DNA from 3 places in the Rothia sp. HMSC065C03 genome. Region 3 is predicted to be linked to each of the others. Evidence: predicted binding sites of a transcription regulator. Region 3 holds the regulator's gene; each other region holds the start of a gene.
What was found. Region 3 encodes LexA, which represses DNA repair genes until DNA is damaged. Its sites were predicted from a motif close to TCGAACANNTGTTCGA; they were not measured.

Region 1 (7,254 bases), on a different contig from region 3:
TGACCGGCGACTTCCACGCCGTCACCGCAGCGCACAACCTGCTTGCCGCCATGATCGACAACCACCTGCACCACGGCAACGAGCTGCGCATCGACCCGCGCGCAATCGAGTGGCGCCGCGTTATCGACATGAACGACCGCTCCCTGCGCAACATCGTCGTGGGCCTGGGCGAACGCATGGACGGCGTGGTCCGCGAGACCGGTTTCGACATCACCAGCGCCTCCGAAATCATGGTGATTCTCTCGCTGGCAACCTCCTTCAAGGACCTGCGCGAGCGCCTGGCAAAGATCGTGATCGGCCTGAACTACGACGGCGAGCCCGTCACCGCAGCCGACCTGAAGGCTGACGGCGCAATGTCCGTCATCCTGGCAGACGCAATCAACCCGAACCTGCTGCAGACCCTGGAGCACACCCCCGCGCTGATTCACGCGGGCCCCTTCGGTAACATCGCAACCGGTAACTCCTCCGTGGTCGCAGACTACGTTGGTCTGGAGTACTCCGACTACGTGATTACCGAGGCTGGCTTCGGTGCCGACATGGGTGCGGAGCGTTTCTTCAACGTCAAGTGCCGCGTCTCCGGCCTGAAGCCGGACGCAGCAGTGCTCGTCGTGACCGTGCGCTCCCTGAAGTCCCACTCCGGCCTGTACAAGATCGTTCCGGGCAAGCCCCTGCCCGAAGGCATGCTGCAGGAAAGCCCCTCCGACGTGGAGAAGGGTGCAGAGAACCTGAAGAAGCACATCGAGATCGTGCGCAACTTCGGTGTTCAGCCGGTCGTGGCAATCAACGCCTTCCCGACCGACTTCGAGTCCGAGCACGAGACCATCCGTCGTATCGCTGAGGAAGCTGGCGCTCGCGTCGCTATCCACCGCGGTGTGGCTGAGGGTGGTAAGGGCACCACCGACCTGGCGGACGTGGTTGCTGAGGCATGTGACGACGTTTCGGATCTGAAGTACACCTACGATCTTGAGGACTCCATCGAGACCAAGATTGAGAAGGTTGCGACCAAGGTCTACGGCGCGGACGGCATCTCCATCGCTCCCGCCGCCGCTAAGCAGCTGAAGCGTTTCGCTGAGCTGGGCTACTCGCACCTGCCCGTGGTTATCGCGAAGACCCACCTGTCCATCTCTTCGGATGCAACCCTGAAGGGCGCACCGACCGGCTGGACCCTGCCCGTGCGCGAGGTTCGCCTGGCTGCAGGTGCTGGCTACGTCTACGCTATCTGCGGCACCATGCGCACCATGCCGGGTCTGAGCAAGAGCCCCGCAGCTGAGCGCATCGGCTTCGACGAGAACGGCGTGATGGTCGGCCTGTCCTAAGGGCTTGTCCTAAGGTGACTGTGCCAGCTGATCTATAGCTAGTGGAGGCGGCGCTCCTTCCCCACAGCGGGGGAGGGGCGCCGCCTTTGCTGTGCCCTATGGTGCTTTTGTGGAGTGTTCTGCCCCAGATACATGGAAGCATGAGGGGCGAATACGAGGTGCGCAACGTTTGAGGGCGGGGGAGCGGAGTTCTTGAAAACAGAATGCAACTAGGCTGCAACCGGGGGGAGTGAAGGATTCTGAAACCCCTAGTGGAGGGGTCTTTCAACCTTTCATTGAGGCTTCTAGGGCGCCTGTTTTGAGGGCGGAATTGGTACGTGCTGGTTAATAATTGGGCTCTATTTGTGCTTGAAGGTCAGGTTTTATTAAACAATCTGTAGAGGTTGATTTTTTAGTGACACGCTGTCTTGCATTTTGTGAAAATATGGCATTGACTAGGTGTTTTGCTTTTTGAAAGGGGTTATAATGGGTGCACTCAGTGAACCTGAAGGTGGGGCTGATGTTATTGTTTTGTAATAAAACCTCTACTTTAGGGGGTACCTACAGGGGTAAAACAGACCAATTGATTTTGCCCTCGCGCGAATAATTGTGCAGATTTTGAACGGTGAGCAGTACATTTTTTCCTGCTCATGAAGTTGCAAGTACTTGAAGATACTTTCACCTTAACCCTCTACTTCCGCAGAATACCGGGCTAAAACTGTGTATTGAACCTTTGGGATTGCCGAGTGTGGAGCTTAAGTTAAAGGTGCACCGAAGTGCCAAAAGAGGGAAATTCTAAAATTATTTTGGGTGAAATAAGTCACGCTAAAACTCGAAAAAAATGAAATTGGTACGTATGGATACCCTAAAAAACACCTGTTTTTATTACAGAATGATTACAATGAGGCGCGGGTCACTAAATCCGGCTCTCCGTACCAAATTGGGTGGTAAAACAGCCCCCAAAAAGTTCGCTACTATTGAGTCATCAAGTAATCGTGAGATTTCCAAAGTCCTCGGGTTGCTTGTGTTTGAGTGAGTGATAGATACCCCTGGGTGTCATGAGAAGCGACTGTGTATCGATGCGCAGTCGCTTCTCTGTTTAACTTTTGAATTTCAGTGGAACCTCAGCCGGGCGGAATCCAGCCGGAACCTAATCCGTACCGAGCATGCTCCAGAATCTGTTCCCTGTGCATCCCGCACAAGCAACCCGTACATGTATCCCGCGCGTTCAACGCCGAATGCGCTGATAGGGGAGCGAACCGCATAGGCGCATGCTGTGCGGTCACAACCCCTACACTGGAACTATGACTACTTACCCCGAACCCACCCTCATCTTTGAGAACCCCGAACTGACCGTCCGTGCGTTCAGTGTCTCCGAGATGGACAATAGCGTCTACCTCATCACCATGCGCGCCACCGGCGAGCAGGTGCTCATCGACCCTGCAGACGATGCAGAAGAACTCTACGCATTCACTCTTGACGCGCTCCTGAACGACTGCCCGCAGCTCGAACTGGCAGATGGTGAAGAACGCCGCGTGCGCGTCATGGAGAAGGAAGAGGACTTCAACTCCATCAGGCCCCGCACTATTGGTCTGACCGGCATTCTGGTTACTCACGGCCACTGGGACCACATCCGCGCTATTAAGGAGCTCGACCACCTCACCGGCGCCGTGACCTCCGCGGGTGCAGCTGACGCTGCTGAGATTAAGGAACTGGAAGACTACATCGTCGAAGAAGAGCTGACCGGCGGCGAAAGCTTCGACTTCTACCTCTCCGACACCGTCATCCGCGCCCTGCACGTGCCCGGCCACACCCCCGGATCCATCGTCTACACCCTCGAAACCACCTGGGAAGACGGCACCCCCGCAACCCTGCTGTTCACCGGCGACGCCCTCTTCCCCGGCGGCGTGGGCAAGACCGATTCCCCGCAGCAGTTCGGTGAGCTCTTCTCCAACGTGCTCGAAAAACTCTTCGGAGGCTTCGAAGACGACGCCATCGTACTGCCCGGCCACGGCCGCTCTACCACCCTCGGCGACGAGCGCCCCCACCTGGAAGAGTGGGGAACCCGCGGCTGGTAGGCCGCACTTGATGAATTGCGCCTCCTAGTCCACCTCATATAAGTACTGCACCCTCATGCCTTCACCCGCCGCATAATCCCGCTGGTGAAAGGCGTGAGGGTGTAGAATTTAAGTTCGAAGATAAGACGAAAGGATTTTCGATGACACCCCGCCCGGCACACGGTAGCACCGCACTCAAAGCGAACGATCTGACTAGCATCCGGGTTCAGGGTGCCCGCGAAAACAACCTCAAGAACGTAGACCTCACCATTCCGCGTGATGCGATGGTCGTCTTCACCGGCCTCTCCGGCTCCGGTAAGTCCTCCCTCGCCTTCGACACCATCTTTGCGGAAGGTCAGCGCCGCTACGTCGAGTCGCTGTCCTCCTACGCGCGTATGTTCCTCGGACAGGTCGACAAGCCCGACGTAGACTTCATCGAGGGCCTCTCCCCGGCGGTGTCTATCGACCAGAAGTCCACCTCCAAGAACCCGCGCTCAACCGTCGGTACCATCACCGAAATCTACGACTACATGCGTCTGCTCTGGGCGCGCATCGGCCACCCGCACTGCCCCGAATGCGGCGAAGAAATCACCCAGCAGACCCCGCAGCAGATTGTGGATATTCTGCAGGAGTACCCCGAACGCACCCGCCTGCAGATCCTCGCACCCGTCGTCAGCGCACGTAAGGGCGAGTTCGTAGACCTCTTCAAGGATCTGCTCACCCAGGGGTACTCGCGTGCCCGTGTGGACGGCGAAACCGTGCAGCTCTCCGACCCGCCCAAGCTCGCCAAGCAGTACAAGCACACCATCGAGGTGGTCGTCGACCGCATCGTCATTAAGGACGGTATCCATCAGCGCCTGACCGATTCCATCGAAACCGCGCTCAAGCTCGCCGACGGCCGCGTGCTCATCGACTTCGTGGACCGCGAGCAGGACGACCCCGAACGCACCCGCTCCTTCAGTGAAAACCTCGCCTGCCCCAATAATCACCCGCTGCAGATCGACACCATCGAGCCGCGCGCCTTCTCCTTCAACTCGCCGTTCGGCGCATGTACCGCCTGCGACGGTATCGGCTCGCGCCTGGAAGTAGACACCGAACTGCTCGTACCCAACCCCGACCTGACCCTCGGCGAGGGCGCTATCGCCCCCTGGTCGCAGGGCAAAGCAACCACCGAATACTGGCTGCGCCTGCTCGCAGGCCTGGGGGAGGAGCTCGGCTTCGACCTGAACACCCCCTTCAAGGACCTACCCGCCAAGACCCGCGCCGCCATCCTGGACGGCAAGGACTACAAGGTTGAGGTGTCCTACCGTAACCGATTCGGCCGCGAACGTCGTTACACCTCCGGATTCGAAGGCGTGAAGGCGTACATCAAGCGCAAGCACGAAGAAACCGAATCGGACTTCGCCCGCGACCGCTACGAACAGTACATGCGCCAGGTTGCCTGCCCCTCCTGCGGTGGCGCGCGCCTGAACCCGACCATCCTCGGCGTGAAGGTCGGCGGCCAGTCCATCGCAGACATTACTGACCTGTCCCTGGCTGACGCGCTCGCCTTCGTGCGCGGTCTGCAGCTCAGCCCCCGCGAAGCCAAGATTGGCGAGCAGGTCCTCAAGGAAATTGATGCGCGCCTGCAGTTCCTGCTGGACGTGGGCCTGGACTACCTGACCCTCTCACGCTCTGCCGGTACGCTCTCCGGCGGTGAGGCGCAGCGCATCCGCCTCGCAACCCAGATTGGTTCCGGCCTGGTCGGCGTGCTTTACGTGCTCGACGAGCCCTCCATCGGTCTGCACCAGCGCGATAACCGCCGCCTCATTGAGACTCTCACCAAGCTGCGCGATATGGGCAACACCCTTATTGTGGTTGAGCACGACGAAGACACCATGCGCGAAGCCGACTGGATCGTGGATGTGGGACCCGGCGCCGGCGAGCACGGCGGCGAAATCGTGCACTCCGGCAGCTTTGAGGAGCTGCTGAAGAACACCAAGTCCATTACCGGCGACTACATGGCTGGCCGCCGCAGCATTGAGGTGCCCGCCTCCCGCCGACCCGTGGACAAGGAACGCCAGCTGACCGTGCGCGGCGCCCGCGAAAACAACCTCAAGAACGTGACCGTCTCCTTCCCGCTGGGCGTGTTCACCGCGGTGACCGGCGTGTCCGGATCGGGTAAATCCACCCTCGTCAACGACATTCTGTACACCTCCCTGGCGAACAAGCTCAACGGCGCCAAGCAGGTACCCGGTCGCCACAAGAGTATCGACGGCCTGGAACATCTGGACAAGGTCATTCACGTGGACCAGTCGCCCATCGGTCGTACCCCGCGTTCGAACCCCGCCACCTACACCGGCGTGTTCGACCACATCCGCAAGCTGTTCGCAGAGACCAGCGAAGCGAAAATGCGCGGCTACACCCCGGGTCGATTCTCCTTCAACGTCAAGGGCGGCCGCTGCGAGGACTGCTCCGGCGACGGCACCCTGAAGATTGAAATGAACTTCCTGCCGGACGTGTACGTGCCCTGCGAAACCTGCCACGGCAAGCGCTACAACCGCGAAACCCTCGAAGTGCACTACAAGGGCAAGACCATTGCCGACGTACTCGAAATGCCCGTGGAGGAGGCAGCAGAGTTCTTCGCCGCATTCACCCCGATTGCGCGCCACCTGAACACCCTCGTGGATGTGGGCCTGGGCTACATTCGCCTGGGCCAGCCCGCAACCACCCTCTCCGGCGGTGAAGCGCAGCGCGTGAAGCTCGCAACTGAACTGCAGAAGCGCTCCAACGGCCGCTCCATCTACGTGCTGGACGAGCCGACCACCGGCCTGCACTTTGAGGACATCCGCAAGCTGCTCGCCGTGCTGCAATCGCTGGTCGACAAGGGCAATAGCGTCATCACCATCGAGCACAACCTGGACGTGGTCAAGTGCGCCGACTGGATTATCGATATGGGCCCCGAAGGCGGTAGCGGCGGCGGTACCGTCATCGCCGAGGGCACCCCGGAACAGGTGGCTCAGGTGAAGGGCTCGCACACCGGCGCGTTCCTTGCTGAGATCCTGAACTAGTCAAAAACTTGCCCTAGAGGAAACCTACGTGACTGATACTCAAGGAACCGAACCCACGCGGGGAGCTCAAGCAACCCGTGGCGCTGTGAACCGTGATGCCGTGAATCGTGGTGCTGTGACCACTGCGGACCGTGCGCGGCACATCCTGCACACCCAGCTGGAGGCGGACTTCTGCCAGGCACCCGGCTCGATTAGCCGCGCCCTCGAAGAGCTACGCGACTACCCGGAAGCCGAGAGCCTGCCGCTACTCGCCACCGTGCAGCCTCCCTCCGAGAAGATGGGCGCCGCACGCCGCCGCAACGACGATATCTGGGAGTTGCGCGTCGCCAACTACGCGAGCATCGGCATTCTCTGCGCCAAACATCCGCGCGTGCTGGACAAGGCCATCGACTACATGCTCGGCGACCAGTCGAACTGGCTCGGCGACTACGCGCAGCTACGCCAGCTCAACGAACTGCTCACCCCCTACACCCAGCAGGTCAGCGGCACGAGCATCTACTACACGCCCGGCCGCGCCCTGCTGAACTCGGTCGTACCTGAGGGTGTGCAGGCGCAGGAGGTCAAGTGCGCCGTGCCCGGTGTGGGCATGATGCGCCGCGTTGACCCCGCCGAGCTAAAGGCTGCGTTGCTTGCCGAAATCACCGGCGAGCGCACCATCCGCAGGGAGGCGAACGCCTCCGCGGGGGCGCTTGAGGCCGACCCGGAGGACACCGAGGCGCGCGTAACCCGTCTGCGCGTGGAGCTGCTGGACGCTGAGCAGTTTGAGCGCTTCCGCGGGGATAAGCGCTACTCGAACGCGCTGGGCTTTAGCGTGACCCGCCCGGATGTGCTGGTGCTCGCCGCATACCCGGT
Region 2 (7,254 bases), on a different contig from region 3:
CAGCAGCGCCATCATGGCAATCATAATCAGGAGGTTAAAATCCATGGTCTCACTTTCACATCCGCACCCGTGCCGCTCACCGCGAGGGTTGAGCGTACCAGAAGGTGTGGAATCGTAGATACAGTACGTATCCATCCTACGCGAGAGCATGAGCTTTAGCGCCCCGAACCAGCGTTTTTGTGAGGTTAACCTGAGTTTTGGACTCTCTCGGCGTAATTTTATGTCGCTGGTAAAGACCAGCAGAGCCCGGCAGAGCCCAATGGAACCCGACAGCGCCTGCAGAACCGGTAGAAAAGTTGCCGCGCCTGCAGAAGAACTACCGCCCCTGCAGAAGAGATACCGGGGGCACAGAGAAGCCCGCAGGAGGCGGATACCTCCCACGGGCTACTACAGTGTTATCAGCTGATACGGGGCTAGAGCTGATGCGGATCTAGAGCTGAATCTCCGGGGCTTCCAAGCCGAGGTGCTCCCACGCCGCGGGCAGAGCCACACGACCGCGCGGGGTACGACCAATCAGGCCCTCACGCACCAGGTACGGTTCGGCAACCGTCTCCACGGTCTCCGTCTCTTCACCCACCGCAATGGCGAGGGTGGACAGACCCACCGGGCCGCCGCCGAACTTGTGAATCAGCGCCTCCAGCACGGCGCGGTCCAGGCGGTCCAGGCCGCGCGAATCCACCTCGTACATATCCAGCGCAGTTGCAGCATCGGCCGCATTGATGCGGTCCACGCCGTTCACCAGCGCCCAGTCACGCACACGACGCAGCAGACGGTTCGCAATACGCGGCGTGCCGCGGGAACGACCGGCAATCTCCGTGAAACCCTCGGAAGTAATCTGCATATCCATCAGACCCGCGCTGCGGCGCAGCACCAGCTCCAGCTCCTCCACCGAGTAGAACTCCAAGTGACCGGTAAAGCCGAAGCGGTCACGCAGAGGGCCGGGCAGCAGACCCGCACGAGTCGTCGCACCCACCAGAGTGAACTGCGGCAGCTCCAGCGGAATGGAAGTCGCACCCGCGCCCTTACCGACGACAATATCCACACGGAAATCTTCCATCGCCATGTAGAGCATTTCTTCAGCAGGGCGGCTCATACGGTGAATCTCATCCAGGAACAAAACCTCACCGGGAGTCAGCGAAGACAGAATCGCCGCCAAATCACCCGAATGCTGAATCGCCGGGCCGGAGGTGATGCGCAACGGCGCCTCCATCTCTGCCGCAATAATCATTGCAAGAGTGGTCTTACCCAGACCGGGAGGGCCCGACAGCAGCATATGGTCGGCGCTACGGCCACGCATCTTCGAAGCCTCCAGCACCAGGGACAGCTGTTGACGCACACGGCGCTGCCCCACAAAGTCATCCAGGGACTTAGGGCGCAGTGCCGCCTCAATCATCTTTTCTTCAGGCTCTTCTTCCATCGCCACAAGGCGCTGGGCGGGAGCTGAAGACGCCTGAGTGCCGGGCACCTGACCGGGAAAATACCCGCCGGAAACCAGGGACGCCGCGGGCTGCGGCTCATAGGGATTCTGGCTCATAGAATTCTTCTTTCACAAAAGTTTGAGTGGGATACGTCTGACAGGGGCGCGCCGTCTAGTGGCGGCCCACCGTGTTCTGAGTACCCAAGGAGGCGAGCACACCGCGCAGAGCCACACCCACCGGCTCGGTCTCTGCGGCAGGGTTGTGCTTCACGTAGGCATCAATGGCGGCGGAAGCGTCCTTCTCGCTCCAGCCCAGGGAGGTGAGGGCGTCAAGCACCTGCGGCTTCCAAACAATACCCTGGCTCAGCGGCAGCTCATCGGTCTGACCATCACTGAGAATCAGCTTGCCGGCAAGCTCCAGCACAATACGGCGGGCACCCTTCGGGCCAATACCGGGAACCTTCGTGAACGCCTTATCGTCACCGGTCGCCACGGCGCGCTCCACCTCAGCGGCAGTGTGAACGCTCAACACCGCCAGCGCAATACGCGGACCAATACCGGAAACCGAAAGCATCATATCGAACACTTCACGCTCGGCAGGCTCCGAAAAACCGTAGAGAGTCATCGACTCTTCACGCACAATCATGGTGGTCAGCACGGTAGCTTCCTCACCGGTGCGCAACTTGGAGAGAGTACGCGCAGTGGCGTACACGAGCATGCCGAAACCGTTCACGTTAATCACCGCATGATCAAGGCCCACCTGAGCCACACGACCGGTCAGGGATGCAATCATTTCTCTCCACCTTTCAACACCGCGCCCAGGAATGAGGCTCGCGGCAGTGTGAGGGCACCGGAAACTCCGGCACCCACAGAACGCACTCCCCCAGTTCAACGGGGAGACACTACAAGTATATTAGAATATTTCTTCTGAAATCAAGCATATATTCGAACTTCTTAGCGAATACATGCGAGCCAGCAGAAGGCGGTACACAGGCCAACGACGGCACCACCTAGCGGCGAGCGCGCGCCTCCGCCTCCATCCAGGCACGCTGCGCCGGAGTCAACGACCCTCCACGGCGAGCCTGCACCGGGCGTGAACCCTGGTGAGTCTGCGTCTGAGCCGCCATGTTGATACCCGAACCGATACCGCCGCCACGCCAGCCGTGACAGATCGCAATCGCCAGGGCATCAGCAGCATCGGCGGGCTTCGGCATGGAATCCAGCCCCAAAATGCGGGTCACCATGCGACCCACCGACGCCTTATCGGCGCGGCCGCTACCGGTCACCGCCGCCTTCACCTCCGAAGGGGTATGGAAGAACACCGGCACGCCGCGCATTGCCGCCGCAGAAATCACCGCGCCCGAAGCGTGCGCCGTACCAATCACCGTGTTCACCTGCTCCTGAGCGAAGATACGCTCAATCGCCAGGGCATCCGGCTTGTAGGTATCGAGCCAGTGGGAGGCAGCGTTGAAAATCCAGAGAATACGCTGGTCCAAGGACTCCGCCGGGATCGTGCCGGCAACACCCACGTTCACGAAGTGCGCCTTACGGTCGGCGGTCATATCGAGCATGGAGAAGCCGCAGCGGGTCAGACCCGGGTCAACACCCATGATGCGGGTTGCACCCGGCACACGTTCCACGGCAGTGGCGGCATGGTTCTCACGCATGCTATCGCGTGCGGCAGGTTGAGCGGCGGCCATCATCTCCCCTTTCGACAAACTCCCTCTAGAATATCTAGATTCTAGCCCTTCAGAATCCTAGCACCCGGCACCGGGGCGTGCCACGAGAACAGTCCCCACAAGCGCGGTCACCGCGTGAACAGTCACCGCGCGCCCCGCGAAAAGTACCCAGCGCCTCCCCAAAATAGCCCCAGACGCTAAGAAGCCACTCCCCCAACCAGCCAGCCACCGTGCGGCGGCTCGGTCAAAGGAGCGGCTTCTTCAAGCATCAGATATCAGAATCCGAGTGATTACTCAGCTGTGATTACTCAGCTTCCAGCTCTGCCATAACCTCGTCAGAGACGTTAGCGTTCGAGTAGACGTTCTGAACGTCGTCGAGCTCTTCAATAGCGTCTGCCAGCTTCAGGAACTTCTTAGCGCCGTCAGCGTCCAGGTCAACCTGCATGGTCGGGCGGAAGACCGGGTCATCGTTGTTGTACTGCAGGCCAGCCTCGTCCAGAGCCTTACGGATCTCGGGCAGGTCGGTTGCTGCGGAAACAACGGTGAATACGTCGCCCTCGTCCAGAACCTCTTCAGCGCCTGCGTCCAGGACAGCCATCAGAACGTCATCCTCGGTCAGACCGTCAGTCTTGGTGACCTCAGCAACGCCCTTACGCTCGAACAGGAACGCAACCGAACCCTGGTCAGCCATGGTGCCGCCATTACGGGTCACAGCCAGGCGAACCTCAGACGCTGCACGGTTACGGTTATCGGTCAGACACTCAATGTACAGAGCGGTACCCTGCGGGCCGCGTGCTTCGTACATGATTTCGGTGTAGTCAATGGTCTCACCGGTCAGGCCAGCGCCACGCTTGATTGCGCGGTCAATGTTGTCGTTAGGAACGGAGTTCTTCTTCGCCTTCGACACAGCCAGGTCAAGAGCGGGGTTACCAGCAATATCAGCGCCGCCCATACGTGCTGCAACTTCAATTGCCTTAATGAACTTCGCGAAAGCCTTCGCGCGCTTAGCGTCGATAGCAGCCTTCTTGTGCTTAGTAGTCGCCCATTTAGAGTGACCGGACATTCGTATCTCCCTTAGTCAAAACCTCCGTGCGGGCACGGCGAAACGTCCCACGCACCGTACTGTACTCACATAACTATACCGTAGCGGAGGCGCACACCACCTCAGAAAGTGCACGCCACCGCCAGGAATAGGCTAGCGGGGGCGGGACGCAGCCGAAGCGCGCGCCTTCTCCACCAGCGAGTCGTCAATCGTGTTCGGCGTGAACTCGCCAAAGCGACGAATTGCGGCCTGCTCAATCAGGTAGTCCGCAATCTTCGGGTTCTTCGGCAGCAGCGAACCGTGCAGGTAGGTGCCAATCACGTTGTGCACGCGCGCACCCTCATGCGAGTCGGTCACGTTGTTGCCCTCACCCTTAGTGACGGTAGCCAGCGGGGTGCAGCCGGAACCCAGGTAAGTCAGGCCCGAGTGGTTTTCAAAACCAATCACGGTGCCGAACTCCTCAGACTCCTCAACAATGTTGCCGATCAGTCGGTCATCGCCGCCGACCGTGTGCGCATCAAAAATGCCGATACCCTTCAGCACCTCACCCTCACGGGTGCGGAATTCCTTGCCGAACAGCTGGTACAGGCCACAAATGACGAGCATCGGCACGCCAGCCTCAGCCAGCGAGCGCAGCGTGTCACCGTTCGCGTGCAGGTCATCCTGAATCACGGACTGACCCGAGTCCTGGCCGCCGCCACCCAGAATGATGTCAACATCTTCCGGGAAAGGCTGACCGGGGTTGTGGTCCAGAATCTGCACGTCAAAGCCGTGCGCCTGCGCGCGACGAGCCAACGCCAGAGTGTTACCCCAGTCGCCGTAAATGTTCATGTCGAGCGGGTACAGCTGCAGAATACGCAGAGTCTTACCGTTATTGGGGCCGGAGGCGGGGGTGCCCTCAAAAGTGTGAGTTGCCGTCATTAGGAGACCCTCTCAACGTCAGTGATCTTTGCGAGCTCTTCACGCAGAGCCAGCATTGCGGTGTAGGTGCAGAAAATACGCATGGGCGCGTTACCGCTGGAGGCGATGAAGCCCTTGAGCGCATCGGCGAGGTTCTCGTTAACATCGTCAACCTTCACGCCGTCATGCTCCAGACGCAGCGCCATATCCCAGGCACGCACACCCGAAACCATCTGCACGCCGGTCTTCTTCAAGCTGTCGAAGTCAACATCCCACAGCCAGGACACGTCACGACCGTCAGCGTACTGGTCGTTGATCGTAATCATGGTGGCGTAGTCGTCAGCGTTCGCGCTCGCCAGGGACAGGCGGAAACCGCTCGGGTTCTTCACCAGCAGCAGCTGCAGCGGGCGGCCGTTCACGTTCAGGGTCTCACCGCGACCGAAGGCGGGGGTAATCTTCGCCAGCTCGGCGATGAGCTTATCTTCGTTGAGCTTCTCGCCCATGACGGCGCGGGTCAGCGCCATAGCGCCTGCCGCGTTGAAGATGTTGTAAATACCGTAGAGGTTGATCTCGCCGACTCGCTCCACACCCGCCAGGTCGAACGTAGCGGAGGTGCCGGAGAACGCGGTCAGGGTGACGTCAGCTTCGGGCAGGGTTGCCTTCGCGACAGTGCCGCCGCGCATCTCATCATCCGAAGGGAAGTAGGAGCGCAGGGACTCATCCAGACCGTAGTACTTGACGGTCACGCCAGGCTGCACGTTCTCAGCGAGGGAGCGGATGCGCGGGTCCTCACGGTTGAGCACCACGGTACCGGTCGTTGCGGAGGCGACGGTCGCCAGCATGCGGCGGGTCGTGTCAATCTCACCGAAACGGTCCAGCTGGTCACGCAGAACGTTCAGCAGCAGAGCGTAATCGGGCTTGACGGCCTTGACGAAGTGCACGGCGTGCGCCTCATCCAGCTCAAGCACAGCAATATCAGCGTCAAGCTTGCCGCCGAGGGTCATCTCGCCCAGCAGTGCCGCGGCGACACCGCGCACAAAGTTCGAACCGGTGCGGTTAGTGAAAACCTTCAGACCCTGAGCTTCAAGCAGCTGCACAGCCATCTTCGTGGTGGTGGTCTTACCGTTCGTGCCGGAGACAACAACCACGCCGTAGGGCAGCTTCGCGAGCTCTTCAGCGACGAAGTCGGGGTGCAATTTTTCCATGACAAGGCCGGGGAAGGCGGAGCCGCCGCCGCGAAGCTTAGTCGCGGCGCGTACGCCCTGGCCGAGAAGACGAATGAGGGGTTTGGACATGCTTACCATTTTAGTACACGCACGCCAACGGCTGAATGGTCCGCCGGGCTCGTTCGCTCATGCCGGAAGGGGCGGAGGGGGTTGGTGCGCCCGGGGCTTGGTGCGGTGGTACAGGCGCCGGGAGTTTGGAGTGGCGGAGGTTTTAGAACAGCGAACCCTGCACCCTCACCCGCGTGAACTCCTGCGCCGGCTCCACCAGCACATTCCGCCACGCGGCAGTATTCACCAGGAACGCCGCGTCAGCATCGCCGGTGTGGGCGCTCAAAAACTGACCCGCCGCACCCGTGCAGAAGAAGCCAGCCGACCCGCTCTCCAGACCGGATTCACACGGTGCCAGCGGTTCGGGGGACTGTGCACGCAACGCCGCATAGGGGCGGTTCATGGCGAGCGACGGAATCCACGGCTCATCCAGGGCGGTGAGCAGTACCTCCGGCTCGGTGCGCGCCAGCTCAGCGAGCGCGGTACGGGCGCGGGCGACCGCCTCCTGATGGGCAACACGAAGCTGCGCACCGGGCAGCGGGTTCGTCCAGGCGCGATACTTGCTCGCCACCTGCTTGACCTGCGGAATCTTCGCGAGGGCGGTCACGGCGTCCTCAGCGCGGCGAATGGCTAGGCCGTCGGGTGCGAGCGCAACGTAGGTGGCGGTGGCGACCGCCTGCTCATCCAGGCGGCGCGGGGTCGAATGCAGTGAGCTGGTGCCGACCTTGTGCGTGCCGTCGGGGAAGGTCGCGATGTAGAGGCGATGCTCCAGCATGGCGTAGGCGCGCATGGATTCGGTGAGCGTTCCGGGGTACAGGTGCGCGCTGTGCAGGGCGGTAAATTCGTCGCGGGCGGTGCAGCGCGGGCACTGCTGACCACGCTGGATGCGGGTGCCTTCGGGGCAGGGTACGCGGCGGATTCCCGCGGATTCGGGGGCGGCGT
Region 3 (7,254 bases):
ACCACCGGGCGCCAGGCGCGGCAGCCAGGTCAGCAGGATCTCGTGCAGAACCTCCTTGCCCACGCGAATCGGCGGGTTCGACCAGATGGTGTCAAAACGCAGTTCGGGGTCAACCGATTCGGGGGTTCCCACGGTGACGTTGGACAGGCCGAGAGCGGCGGCGTTGCGTTCGGTCAGGCTAATGGAGCGGGAGTTCACATCCACCGCGTGCACCTGCGCCTGCGGTGCGAGCATCGCCAAAGTCAGGGTAATGGGACCCCAACCGCAGCCGATGTCGAGCATGCGTGTACCCTGCGGGTCGGGTGCTTCCTGCAGCAAAATAGCGGTGCCCTTATCAATACCGGAGGGGCTGAAAATGCCGTTAGCTGTGGTGACGGTGACCTTGCGGCCGGCAAGCTCCACCTGCACCGGGCGGGGCTTGAATTCGGTCTCGGGGGTTTCAGAGAAATAATGCTGCTCGCTCATGCTATCCAGTGTACCGGTAGGGCAAGAACCCGCCGCACACGGGCAGAGAATGCACGGGGCAGGTCAGCAGCTTGCACGCCCTGAGCGCACAGACGACCGAACCCCCTACCTGATGCGGGCAACGGCGGTAGAATTAGAGTCGTATGAATTCTAAGAACATCCCCGTATCTGATACCGAAAAGCTGCCCAGTGATGAGCAGCTGCGCCGCACCGTAGACCGCGTTCTGGGCCGCTCCCAGGCCGCCGCCTCCGTCACGACGTATGACGCCGCCGGTACCGCGCATCACAGCGATAATTCTTCCAGCACTCACGGCAACAATAGCCGCCGTGTGCTGGATACTCGCGCGCGCGAAATTTCTGACGTTCAGCGCGAACATTCCGAATATGACGGTGACCAGGAAGACCTCGCTGAGCGCCGCGCACTGCGCCGTATCGCGAACCTCTCCACCGAACTTGAAGACGTCACCGAGGTCGAGTACCGCCAGCTGCGCCTGGAACGCGTGGTGCTGGCTGGTCTGTGGACTGAAGGCACCGTAGAGGACGCAGAGAACTCCCTGCGTGAGCTTGCGGCACTGGCTGAAACCGCAGGTTCCGAGGTTCTGGACGGCCTGGTTCAGCGCCGCCTCAAGCCGGACCCCGGCACCTTCCTCGGCTCCGGTAAGGCGCTGGAACTCAAGGACATTGTGGAGGCGACCGGCGCCGACACCGTCATCGTCGACTCGGAATTGGCTCCCTCGCAGCGTCGTGCCCTCGAAGACATCGTGAAGGTCAAGGTCATTGACCGCACCGCCCTGATTCTCGACATTTTCGCTCAGCACGCTAAGTCCCGCGAGGGTAAGGCGCAGGTTGAGCTGGCTCAGCTGGAGTACATGCTGCCGCGTCTGCGTGGTTGGGGTGCGTCCCTGTCCCGTCAGGCGGGTGGCCGTGCCGCAGCCGGTGAGGGTATCGGTTCGCGTGGTCCCGGTGAAACCAAGATTGAGATGGACCGCCGCCGCCTGCGCGCTCGCATGGCGAAGCTTAAGCGTGAGATCGCTGCGATGGCGCCGGCGCGTGAGACGAAGCGTCTGAACCGTCGCCGTAACCGCGTGCCTTCGGTGGCTATTGCCGGGTACACGAACGCGGGTAAGTCCTCCCTGCTGAACCGCCTGACCGATGCCGGCGTGCTCGTGGAGAACGCCCTGTTTGCGACGCTGGACCCGACCGTCCGTAAGGCTCAGACCCCGGACGGTATCGGCTACACCCTCTCTGACACGGTGGGTTTCGTGCGTTCGCTGCCGACCCAGCTGGTGGAGGCGTTCCGCTCCACCCTGGAAGAGGTCGCTGACGCTGACGTCATCCTGCACGTGGTGGATGCTTCGCACCCGGACCCGGAGGGGCAGATTCGTGCTGTCCGCGAGGTCATCGCGGAGGTTGACGCCCGCCATATCCCCGAGATCATTGTGCTGAATAAGGCGGATGCCGCCGACCCGTTCGTGCTGGAGCGTATGCGCCAGCGCGAGCCGGAGCACGTGATCGTTTCGGCGCGTACCGGTGAGGGCATTGAGGAGCTGAAGCAGAAGATCGCGGACACCATTCCGCGCCCCTCCATTGAGGTGAAGCTGCTGATTCCGTACTCGCACGGCGAAATTATTTCGCGCTTGCACGAGTGGGATGCCGAAATTAAGAGCACCGATTTCGTATCGGACGGCACCTTCGTGGTGGCTCTGGTCCGTGAGGACGTCGCCTCCGAACTGTCCGAGTATGTGCTGGAGGGCGACCTGCTGGAGGTCTTGGAAGAGGAACTTGCGGAGGCACACGCCCTGGCTGAAGCGACCGCTTCTGTTTCCGAGCAGCCCTCTACCTCCGAGGCTCTCTAGAGGCGGATGAGCGTGACCGAGAGCATCAACGCGCCCAAAAACGCCCAGGGAACTGCACCCGAACCGGCAACCGACGGCACCCGATTCACCGGGCAGGAGCTTGAGACCCTGCCCGGTGCGAAGGGCGCCCTGACCCTGCTGGATGAGGCGGTTGCCGCCACTGGCGGTCAGAACCGTGCCGGTCAGCGCACCATGGTGGCGCATGTGGCGCAGGCTCTTGAACTGCAGCGTCACCTGCTGGTCCAGGCGGGTACCGGTACCGGTAAGTCCCTGGGCTACCTGGTTCCTGCCCTGGCGCGGGTGGGGGAGTCGGACCAGCCGATTGTGGTTGCGACGGCGACTCTTGCCCTGCAGGCGCAGATCGTGAACCGCGATATTCCGCGTCTTCTACAAGCGCTGGAGCCGCGCCCGGAGTCGCAGGCGCAGGTGGCTCTGCTCAAGGGCCGCAACAACTACCTCTGCCTGCACAAGCTGGAGGGCGGCTACCCGGAAGACGAACCGGATGCTCTCTTCGACATGCCTTCTTCGACCTCGCGCGTGGGTGAGGAAGTGGTGCGCCTGCGCGAGTGGGCTGACCGCACGGAGACCGGCGACCGTGACGAGCTGAAGCCCGGAGTCTCTGATCGTGCCTGGGCTCAGGTATCGGTGAGCGCCGCCGAGTGTTTGGGCCGCCGCTGCCCGCTGGTGGAAGAGTGCTTTAGTGAGATGGCGCGTAGCCGTGCCGCTGAGGCTGACATTGTCATCACGAACCACGCCCTGCTGGCGATTAACGCTTTCGAGGGCATGAAGGTTCTGCCCGAACATGAGACGGTCATTATTGATGAGGCTCATGAGCTGGTGGACCGCGTGACCGGTGCCGTGTCTGGTTCTTTGACGGTTGCGATGGTTCGCCGTGCGGCGCGTAGCGTGAAGAAGCATTCGAAGGCTGATTCCGGTGCCCTGGAAATGGCTGCCGGCACCCTGGAGACCGCGTTCGAGGGTCTTGCCGAGGGCCTGCTGAAAGGCCTGGATGGTCGCCTTTTGACCGCTATTTCTGCGGTCAATGATGCCGCCCGCACCGCCCTGTCCGATACGAAGCCGGACGGTCAGGACGTTGACGCCGGCCTGCAGATGGCGCGCTCGCGTGTCTCTGAGGTACACGATATGAGTAGCCGCATTCTGGAGGCTTCGGGCGAGCAGGACGTGCTGTGGATTTCTCGTCAGGGTGGTTGGGAGAACGGCCGCTATGTGGCTGCTTCCGATACCGACCCGGCGACCCTGAACATCGCCCCGTTGAGCGTTGGCCTACAGCTACGTGACGGCCTGTTCGCTGACCGCACCGTGATTCTGACGAGTGCGACCCTGACGGTGGGTGACTCTTTTGACGTTGCCGCCGGTGCCCTGGGGCTACAGGGCGAGGGCGCGCCGCGCTGGACGAGCATCGACGTAGGTTCGCCTTTTGACTACCGCAAGCAGGGCATCATGTACGTTGCCGGGGATTTGAAGCCTCCGGGATTTGGTGTGCATGAGGGCCAGCTGGAGCGTCTGCGTGAGTTGTGCGAGGCGTCGGAGGGCGGCGCCTTGGGCCTGTTTTCCTCGAAGCGTGCCGCTGAGCGTGCCGCCGAGTACATGCGTGAGCACAGCGACCTGAACATTCTTCTACAGGGTGAATCTTCGCTCAAGGCTCTGGTGGAGGAGTTCAGCGAGGACGTTGACTCATGCCTGTTCGGAACGATGAGCCTGTGGCAGGGCGTGGACGTTCCCGGTGACTCTTGCCGCCTGGTGGTGATGGACCGCATCCCGTTCCCCCGCCCGGATGACCCGATTGCGCAGGCTCGTACGGAGGCGGTGAACCGTCACCGCGGTAACGGCTTTATGGCGGTTTCTGCTCACCATGCGGCGATTCGTATGGCGCAGGGGGCGGGCCGTCTGATCCGTTCGGTGTCTGACCGCGGCGTGGTGGCTGTGCTGGATTCTCGCGTGGCGACTAAACGCTACGGCGGTTTCTTGATGAAGGCGATGCCGCCGATGTGGTCAACGCAGAATAAGGCAGCCGTGATTGGTGCGCTGGCTCGTCTTTCGGCGAGTATTGAGCGTTAGCTCGGGCAGGCTCCATTCCTGGCTACGCCGCACCTTCTGCTTTGGAGATATCCGCTTTGGAAATATAGAAATCACCCCGGTGATACGTGAACGTTCACGTATCACCGGGGTGATTTCTATATAGAGCTAAAAGCCTCGCGGCTATGTCTTTTAGAAGCTGTGGCTGTTTAGAACCAGCTTCTTTTAGAAGCTGCGCCGTTGCGAGCCCGCGTCTTCTAGAGGCTGTGGTCTTCTAGAGACTACGCAGCACGGAGACGACCTTACCCATGACGGTTGCGCGGTCGCCCATAATCGGCTCGTAGTTGGAGTTGCGCGGCATGAGCCAGGTGTGGCCGTCGACCTGACGGAACACCTTCACGGTTGCTTCATCATCGAGCAGCGCAGCTACGATATCGCCGTTGTCTGCGGTGTGCTGCTCGCGGACAACTACCCAGTCGCCATCGCAGATTGCGGCGTCAATCATGGAATCGCCCTTGACCTTGAGCATGAACAGCTTGCCGCTACCGACCAACTGGCGGGGCAGGGCGAGCACATCCTCCACGGACTGCTCGGCGGTAATGGGGCCGCCCGCTGCAATTCGTCCAACCAGAGGAACGGGTACGAGGTCTTCATCGCCGACTTCGAAGTTCGGAAGCTCGGGCAGGGACGAGGAAGCGCTACCGTGGATGCCGACGCCGTTCTCATCCAGCACCTCAATGGCACGGGGCAGCTTGGGATCGCGGCGAATGTAGCCCATGGTCTCGAGGCGACCGAGCTGGTGAGTGACCGAGGACAGGGACGCAAGGCCCACCATGTCACCAATCTGGCGCATGGACGGCGGGTAACCCTTTTGTTCAATCTCGGTGCGGATCGCGTCAAGAATCTTCTGCTGGCGCGCGGTCAGCGCCGGACGGGGTGCTGTTGCCATTTCTTTTCCTTCGGTCTGTACTCCGGCCTTTGTATTCCGGTCGGGGCACGGATGGGTGCTTCACACGTTTTCTGATGGTGTCCTAAAAATTTTTGGTTCTGCCGAAATGGGTCTTATCTCGTCAGGGTGTGGAGGAATTCTATCCGTGCCGGAGCGATACCGGAGCGATACGCAGGCAACGAGTATGCGCCTCCGCCCTATAAAACTCAGCCAGCGGCACCTGCATTCGATACAGAACCAAGCTGTAACGGGTACAGAAACCTGCTGTGAGTAGGACTCATCAGGAGCGTGTGGAACGTCTCTTGACACCAGTGTAGAACACTACACCGAAAAACTCAAACAAATATTCTAGATTTTTTCTTCGAAACTCGAAGAAATTTTTAGTATATCTCTGCTAGACTTTAGAACAAGAGTTCGTATATACTCTTGAATCTCTCCTGAAATTCAAGATTTACGGGTGGGTGTTCGAAGAATATTCGAATATTCGACCCGGAGTCTTCCAGGAGAGGAGAGTGAATGAGTGTTCGAATGTATTCGAATCCTCTGCCTCTCTCTTCGCATGATCTACCTCGGATGCTCTAGGGAGCATCTGGCGAAGGGAGAGCGCAGGGGATGGGGTGCCGGGGTCACCCAGTGCGACCCAGCACAGCCCGGTGCATCCGACGCTCTGACCTAACTAGAGAATAGCTACCCAATAGTTATCGCCTAACAATCACCACTCCATAGTTATCACTCAACTAGGACCTCCGAGCGGGTATCGCTCGGCATTGCTAGACCCGCGGGGTAACCCCGGGGCGAGCTGAGAGAAAGGAACCACAATGACTACTGCAGCACCTATTGCTTCTCGTGGCACTTCTGCACACCTTCCGGCAGGTTTGGTGGTACTTCACCCCGCCCGCACTGCGTCCGCCAGCACCGTGTCCGCCCGCACCGTGCAGGGGCGTTCTCGTGTGCCTGCGTCTTCGCAGTCTGTTCGCTCTTCTCGTTCGGCTCATGCACCCCGTCCCGCGCAGGTTGCTCAGCCCGCCCACGCTCCCGCTGTTTCTGCCTCTGCTGCTTCTACCCCCGCCGTTTCTACTCAGACAGCTTCTGCGGCTCAGGCGCCTGGCGCGAAGAGTGCTCTTCTGACTAAGGGCGGCGAGCTTCTGCGCGCGGTTCCCGCTTCTATTCGTCGTCTTGGCACTGTGCGCGGTTTTCTGAAGGGCCTGCCTCTGCTGACTTTGGCGGCGCTGATTGTGCTCGGCGCTATTAGCTTCTTTGGCCCGGCGGCTTCAGCCTCCGTGGAGAATGCTTCGGCGACTCGAACCGTCGTTGTGGTCAAGCACGGCGAGACCCTGTGGGATATTGCTCAGGCGGTGGATCCGCACGGTGACACCCGTGATACTGTGGTTCGTATTATGGAGTTGAACTCGTTGACCAGCACCTCTGTTGATGCCGGTCAGCGTCTGGAAATTCCTCAGACTCAGCGCTAAGCATGGACCCGCGTGTGGTTGGCTTCTGCATGAGGTTGATGTCTTGACTCCGAATCCTCTATCTCTCAAGCTAGAGCGCTTGAGCCGAATTCTTGAGCCTATGAAATAGGAGCGCACCGATGCCTGTTCCCGTTGAACCCACACTCACCGAAATTGAATCTGCACAGGAAACTGAATCTGTACAGACTGCTCGTCCTGTGGTTGCCGTTTTGGGGGAACCCGGAACTCGTGGTGCCCTGGTGAAGCTTCTTCAGGATGCGGGGGCGGAGGTCATCGTGACCGCTGTGCCCGATCAGCTGCGTGAGGCTGACGGTATGGTGGTTACCGGCGGCGCGAGCTCTCTTGAGGCGTATGAAGATCTGAAAGCTAAGGACGCTGAGCGCGTGATTGGTCGCCGTGTTGCTGGCGGTCGTCCGGTGCTGGTTGCCGGTGCGGCACTGAGCTGCCTCTTTGACTCTATTACGGTGGTGCATCC

Region 1: the regulator LexA is predicted to act here: its motif matches at 3,476-3,491, upstream of uvrA (excinuclease ABC subunit UvrA).
Region 2: the regulator LexA is predicted to act here: its motif matches at 2,351-2,366, upstream of ruvA (Holliday junction branch migration protein RuvA).

Annotation. Positions count from the first base shown of each region.
Region 1 covers NZ_KV832006.1:581,355-588,608, reverse strand. Annotated here, with positions in the region: gene HMPREF2605_RS07985 (formate--tetrahydrofolate ligase) at 1-1,316, shown strand, start outside; gene HMPREF2605_RS07980 (MBL fold metallo-hydrolase) at 2,600-3,373, shown strand; gene uvrA (excinuclease ABC subunit UvrA) at 3,514-6,402, shown strand; gene HMPREF2605_RS07970 (GNAT family N-acetyltransferase) at 6,431-7,254, shown strand, end outside.
Region 2 covers NZ_KV832006.1:548,499-555,752, forward strand. Annotated here, with positions in the region: gene yajC (preprotein translocase subunit YajC) at 1-45, opposite strand, end outside; gene ruvB (Holliday junction branch migration DNA helicase RuvB) at 431-1,417, opposite strand; gene ruvA (Holliday junction branch migration protein RuvA) at 1,590-2,210, opposite strand; gene ruvC (crossover junction endodeoxyribonuclease RuvC) at 2,428-3,084, opposite strand; gene HMPREF2605_RS07875 (YebC/PmpR family DNA-binding transcriptional regulator) at 3,401-4,159, opposite strand; gene HMPREF2605_RS07880 (type 1 glutamine amidotransferase) at 4,292-5,059, opposite strand; gene HMPREF2605_RS07885 (Mur ligase family protein) at 5,059-6,342, opposite strand; gene HMPREF2605_RS07890 (hypothetical protein) at 6,476-7,254, opposite strand, start outside.
Region 3 covers NZ_KV832005.1:20,801-28,054, reverse strand. Annotated here, with positions in the region: gene HMPREF2605_RS04760 (class I SAM-dependent methyltransferase) at 1-465, opposite strand, end outside; gene hflX (GTPase HflX) at 609-2,321, shown strand; gene HMPREF2605_RS04750 (ATP-dependent DNA helicase) at 2,328-4,400, shown strand; gene lexA (transcriptional repressor LexA) at 4,633-5,307, opposite strand; gene HMPREF2605_RS09270 (LysM peptidoglycan-binding domain-containing protein) at 6,126-6,779, shown strand; gene HMPREF2605_RS04735 (type 1 glutamine amidotransferase family protein) at 6,899-7,254, shown strand, end outside.